2 linked regions of the Undibacterium sp. 5I1 genome follow. The protein of the gene in region 2 binds, or shares a complex with, the protein of the main gene of each other region. Links are inferred from orthologs where the notes say so. Each region holds a gene or a part of one and is shown on either strand. Other genes may lie near its edges.

The links.
Region 1: the proteins of RGU72_RS12680 (region 2) and xseA are in contact, whole or in part, in a cryo-EM structure (PDB 8TXR), measured with the Escherichia coli proteins. The link is inferred for Undibacterium sp. 5I1 from one-to-one orthologs.

Annotation. Positions count from the first base shown.
Region 1 is NZ_JAVIWI010000001.1:2,200,489-2,203,802, reverse strand. Bases 152-3,132 are described here. They hold xseA (exodeoxyribonuclease VII large subunit), read right to left. Parts: upstream 2,333-3,132; coding sequence 971-2,332; downstream 152-970. Other genes in these bases: RGU72_RS09740 (DUF3455 domain-containing protein), read left to right, coding at 152-559. Also shown: more of RGU72_RS09740, read left to right, coding at 20-151. UniProt on the Escherichia coli protein: Bidirectionally degrades single-stranded DNA into large acid-insoluble oligonucleotides, which are then degraded further into small acid-soluble oligonucleotides.
Region 2 is NZ_JAVIWI010000001.1:2,879,406-2,882,453, forward strand. The notes cover bases 56-2,770. They hold RGU72_RS12680 (exodeoxyribonuclease VII small subunit), read left to right. Parts: upstream 56-1,134; coding sequence 1,135-1,407; downstream 1,408-2,770. Other genes in these bases: RGU72_RS12675 (DUF1631 family protein), read right to left, coding at 56-697; RGU72_RS12685 (farnesyl diphosphate synthase), read left to right, coding at 1,404-2,291; dxs (1-deoxy-D-xylulose-5-phosphate synthase), read left to right, coding at 2,295-2,770. In the rest of the region: more of RGU72_RS12675, read right to left, coding at 1-55; more of dxs, read left to right, coding at 2,771-3,048. UniProt on the Escherichia coli protein: Bidirectionally degrades single-stranded DNA into large acid-insoluble oligonucleotides, which are then degraded further into small acid-soluble oligonucleotides.

The sequences.
Region 1 (3,314 bases), 680 kb from region 2 along the record:
AAACCATTAGGAAAATGTTATGAAAACTTCTTTACGCTTATTATCCGGCGCGGCACTCATCTCCTCTTTGGCCGCTTGCAGTTCTATGAGCTCTATGATGAAAGCACCAGATGCGCCTGCCGCAGTTGCTGTACCTGCAGGCAATAAACTGGTCATGATGGCGGTTGGTGCTGGCGATCTGACGTATGAATGCCGCGTAAAAGCAGCGATGCCAGGTGCTTATGAGTGGGTGTTTGCTGGACCGACTGCCGTGTTGTCAGATCAAAGCGGTAAAGCGGTGGGCAAATATTATGCTGGCCCGACTTGGGAAGCCAATGACGGTAGCAAAGTCACTGGTAAGCAATTGGCGGTGACCCCGGGCGCAGCCAATGCGATTCCTTTGCAATTGGTTAAAGCTAATCCATCTATGGGTAATGGTGCGATGACTGATATCAGCTATATCCAACGTCTAAATACGATGGGTGGCATTGCGCCATCAGATAGCTGTGCTGCTGCCAATGTTGGCGCTAAAAAGTTGGTCAAGTATCAAGCAGATTATTACTTTTACAAAGCGATGTAATCGAGAGATATTGCGACCAATCATGGTCGCGATATAAAGTGCGCTTTGACGATCATGTAGTGGCGGCATTTGAAAAATCCATTTGCCGCTGTACTTTGGGGATGCCGCTGGCATCCCTTTTTTTGTCGATATGGTTTGCTGGGGATGTATAAATAAATCAGCTCAATTAAACCCAGATTTTCCATTAGACCGCTACCACTTCGCAAAAAACGCAGATGGCGTGCGGTCTTCAGAGGGATAACACCACCGCGATTTGAGTGGCAGCGCTAAAGCGACAATTGCACCTTTGGCGAACTGCCTGGCGTTGTCGCTCCTCCTAGCAAGATGCAGCTTGCGTTGTCGTCGCGTCTAGCCAGTCAGTTCGCCAAAGGCACACTTGTCGCTGTTCCAATGGAAAATCTGGGTTAAAAATTAATCCAGACTTGGTTGCACGCCATTCACGCTGATCTCAGTCGTCCCGTCAGCCAATCGCACTGTAATCTGGCTATTCGGATGCAAGTCCTTACCAGAGCGTATTAGTTTGCCTTTACGGTCACTCAAAATAGCGTAGCCGCGCTCCAGTGTTCTTTGTGGATTGAGCATTTCTAGCTGCGCTTTTAAGCCCGCCAGCGCTACTCTTTGAGTACCCGTCTGATGCTTAAAAGTGGTGCTCAACCTGCGTTGTGATTCTTGCAAATTGGCCCGATATGCCTGCATGTCTGGCCGATTGCCTTGAAGCCGGGTTCGTAATTGATGCCAACTGGCATGGGCCTGCTGGCGTGGGATTGCACTGGCAAATTTGAGACGTTGCACAGCACTTTCGAGAGCTAATTTTTTCGCTTTGATGGCGTTGATCGGACTCACTAAACGCCGTGTCAGCCAATCGACATTCTGGTTTTGATTCGCCAGTTGTCTTTGCATTCCCCTTTGCAGATGGATGCGGTATTGCAGCAGCGTTTCCAGCCAGTCTTCACGCGGTGCTGCCGCTAATTCAGCCGCTGCCGTAGGAGTAGCCGCACGTACATCGGCGGCAAAATCGGCAATGGTGAAGTCAGTTTCATGGCCCACGCCGCTGATTACAGGCATCGCGCAATGGCTGATTGTGCGCGCCACGATTTCTTCATTAAATGCCCATAAGTCCTCAATACTTCCGCCGCCGCGACAGACCAGCAGCACATCACATTCTTCACGCGCCGAGGCGGTAGCAATTGCTTGCGCAATTTTATTTGCCGCACCTTCGCCTTGTACTGGTGTAGGGTAAAGGATGACGTTGACATGCGGCGCGCGTCGTTGCAGCGTGGTCAACACATCGCGCAATGCCGCCGCTTGCGGACTACTGACAATCCCTATCGTTTTAACAAAATGCGGAATAGGGCGCTTATGCTCTGGATCAAACAGACCTTCTTTTGCCAGTTGTGCTTTTAACTGCAAAAAAGCTTCGTACAAATTACCCACGCCGGCGCGACGGATTGCTTCTACATTTATTTGATAATCGCCGCGCGGGGCATACAAACCGACCAATGCGCGGACTTCAACTTTATCGCCCTCGCGCGGCATAAAGTCTGCGTATTGCGAGCGGCCACGGAACATGACTGCCCGCACTTGTGCCTGCGCGTCTTTTAGCGTGAAGTACCAATGTCCAGAGGTGGCGCGGGTGAAATTAGATATTTCGCCGGAAACCCACGTCAGTGGGATGTTTCGTTCTAATAATTGCGCAACTGCTTGGTTTAGCGCCGATACTGTGATTACAGATGGCGTCAATATTGGAGTTTCAGTACGGGATTCTGGATTCATAAAGCTGAGCAAGTCAAAAGCTGTCCACAGAGGGAAGGGTTGGTCATCAGAATGTCATTAAGTGTTAATGATGTCAAAAATATTTCCCGAGTCTTTCTTAAGTCATTGATTTTAAAAAGAATATTATTCTTAGTAAATTGCGGTGAAAAAAAGAAAATCCTTATAAATCAAGGACTTTAGCGAAGCTTCTTGATCTTGTTCACAAACTTATCCACAGTATCAGCGGGTACTTATATCTTGTTATACAAAAATAGTATGGCGATTTGATTGGACATCAATTAGCTTGATCTGCTGCCTATTTTATTTGCAGTAAGCTAATATTTAATGAAAACAATGACTTAGCGACAATCACCGGGTTTGTGCACAATCTTATCCACAAAATGTGTGCAGAAATAGTCGCTACCTGTGAATAAGTAGATGTCGAAATCCAGTTGCGCTTAAAACTTAAGCAAAAAGGGTCATATTATCCTGTTTGCTCAATTTAAAGGCATGTTCTATATCGCTATAAAAATCATGGACTTGGCGTTATTCACAAAGCTTCTTCACAGTCTTATCCACAAAATATGTGCAGAACCTGGGTACGATCTGTGAATTTGCGGCTTACGAACGATAACCGGGCGTAAGTAAGTGGTTTACCCACAAAAACATCAATTTGCCCGTTAATTAAGCAGCAAGTTAATTAGCTTATAAATCAGCCACTTAGGGTTATCTGCTTGCCTTGTTCACAATGTTATCCACATTAACTGTGCAGAACTTATCTCGTTTTGAGATTGCTTACGCCATCAAAATTGCGGATAAGCCGCTGCTTAATTCTGTAGCAGCAAGATAAAACTGATTAAAATCAAAAGCTTAACAAGCTACCCCAGAGTTATCCACAATCTTGCACACAGAATTTGTGCAAAACTATCTTAACTTCACGACCGGACGACACTATCGGATTGTCTAAAAGATAATTTAAGATTTTCGCCAACGATACTTGCTC
Region 2 (3,048 bases):
GTAAATCAGGCAAGATCCCTTGGTACACCAAAAATTCATTTAATGCCTGAAAAATAGGCGACAGATCAAACAAAATATCTCCGCGTAGCAAAGGCAGAATCAGCGGATGGGTATTCGTATCAGGATTAAATTTGCACCATGATGCATGCACCACACGTAAAAAAAATTCTGGCCTGAATGGATTTTGCGTAATGCTCAGACTATCAATGCCAATGATGCAAGCCAGACGCATACTTAAAGCGGCCAATTGCTCTGCACTGGACAACTCCAGGGAGCGACTCGCACGCCCAAAAGCCAGTTTTTTGTCCATCTCCTCATATGACACCAGCGTCAAGGCAATGTCTTGTTGCTCGACACGCTCTGATTGAGGCTTAGTTGGTAATGAATTTGCTGATGATATTGATGACAAAGCCTGGATTTCTTTACGAAATGCCGCCTGGATATCAGCAGAACATAAATAGTAGAAAGCGTAACCGTTGTTCTTTAGTAACTGACCAGAATTAAAATTTAAATTCGCTTCCCGTGCGTCACCAACTTGCTCCGATGCGGCAAAAAATGCATTCGCTAAGCGTGCTGCAAAGGCATCCAGTTGCGCCACCACCAAGTGCGTCGCATGTGGAATCAGAGCACGCAAAATATCTGCACGCGCTAAAGGTGCTTTCTGGGACTGCCGATGATCGGGCGATTGTGCTGACATGACAGTTGTGTTTAAGGAAAGTTATTAGCAAAGTTTGTCAAACGAATATAGTGTAATCCCTTGTCGGAAGTCTTCGCACTGACTTCCACGATCGCCCAAATCATACTTATCAAGCCTTGCGCAACAGAATTTGACTTTATCTGAATTGTTTTAACTTGGTTTAACTTGGTTTGACTTGGTTTGATTTGGTTTGATTTGACTATATACGAATAATTTCCACATGGAAATGTTTGAATCGCAATTTCAGCTGCTTTTTTAAGCAAATTCTCTTTTTTACGATATCAAAAAAATAAAATCCATAAGAACATAAAAGTGAATAATGCCGAGATAGAAAGGATAGCTCTAAAAAAGCTGCTAATTATGCCAACTAAGCTGATTATCAACTGGGTTTGCACTAAAATGCAGGGTTAGACTCAATTTGCTCTTCAAGACTACCTATGCCAAAAAAATTACCCTCCATCGGACAACTCGGTCAGAACGATCAGCCAACTTCTTTCGAAGCAGCGATGTCGGAATTATTAGAACTGGTCGCCCAGATGGAAGCTGGTGAGCTGCCTTTAGAAGCCTCTGTCACGGCTTATCAACGTGGGGCCGAATTGATTAAATACTGTGCAGGCCAACTCGACAAAGTAGAACAGCAGGTCAAAGTACTGGAAGCTGGCATGCTGAAACCTTTCGTTGCAGATAATTCTGGCGAGGCCGATGCATGAGCGCGCATTTTCAGGATTGGATGAAATCCACTCAGCAGCAATTTGAAGTCTTATTAGCTAGTTTCTTACCAGATAGCGATGTGGTACCAGCAAAACTACATCAGGCAATGCGTTACGCCGCTTTAGATGGCGGCAAACGCGTGCGTCCTTTGTTAGTGTATGCCGCCGGTTTTATGTTTGATGCGCCAGCGGATTTATTGGCGCGTGCCGCCGCCGCATTAGAAATGATTCACGCTTATTCATTAGTGCATGACGACATGCCCTGTATGGATGATGACGCTTTGCGTAGAGGCAAACCTACTGTGCATGTCAAATATGATGAGGCAACTGCCCTGTTGGTTGGTGATGCGCTGCAAGCACAAGCTTTTTTGGTCTTGGCAGAAGCAGAGAGTGAATCTTTACGGCAAGTTGCCATGCTGCGTTTGCTGGCACAAGCCGCTGGGTCAACCGGTATGTGCGGCGGTCAGGCGATTGATTTAGCCAGCGTCGGTGTCGCCTTAACAGTAGATCAGCTTGAACAAATGCACCGTTTAAAAACAGGTGCATTGCTGCGTGGCTCAGTCATCATGGGCGCGATGTGTGGCAAGACTTTATCCGCGGCGGAAGTCGCTGCGCTTGATGCATACGCCAGCGCAATTGGACTGGCATTTCAGGTAGTGGATGATGTCCTGGATGCCACCGCAGATTCTGTCACCCTAGGTAAAACTGCTGGCAAAGATGCAGCAGATAACAAGCCGACCTACGTATCCTTGCTGGGTCTGGAAGCGTCACAAGCGCTGGCAAAAAAACTATGCGACGACGCCCATGCTGCGTTGTTGCCCTTTGGAGAAAAAGCACACATCCTGCGCAACCTGGCAGATTTGATTGTGCAGAGGAAGGCGTAATTTATGACCACAACTAATAATACAAACACTCTGTTAGACAGCATTAATTCTCCAGCCGATTTACGCAAGCTAACACGTGCCCAATTAAAACCGCTGGCCGACGAGTTACGTCATTTTGTGATTGATTCTGTGTCTAAAACGGGCGGTCATTTATCGTCTAATTTAGGCACTGTTGAACTCACCATCGCGCTGCACTATGTATTTCAGACACCGGAAGATCGTCTGGTCTGGGATGTGGGTCATCAAACGTATCCGCATAAAATTCTGACGGGTCGTCGTGATCGCATGCATACCTTGCGTCAGTTGAATGGTATCTCCGGTTTCCCGCGCCGGGTTGAGAGCGAATACGACACGTTTGGTACGGCGCATTCATCGACATCGATTTCTGCTGCATTAGGGATGGCTTTGGCGGCAAAAACCAAAGGCGAGGATCGACATTCCGTTGCCATCATTGGCGATGGCTCAATGACAGCCGGCATGGCGTTTGAGGCCTTGAATAATGCGGGCGTCTACGACGATATTAACTTACTGGTGATTCTGAACGACAACGATATGTCGATCTCGCCACCGGTCGGTGCGCTCAACCGTTATCTGGCGCGTCTGATGTCTGGCAAATTTTATGCCGCAGCACGCAATGTCGGCAAATCCGTACTGCCAACGCCGGTATTAGAACTCGCCAAACGGTTTGAGGAACACGCAAAAGGCATGATCGTACCAGCGACGATGTTTGAAGAATTTGGTTTTAATTATATTGGCC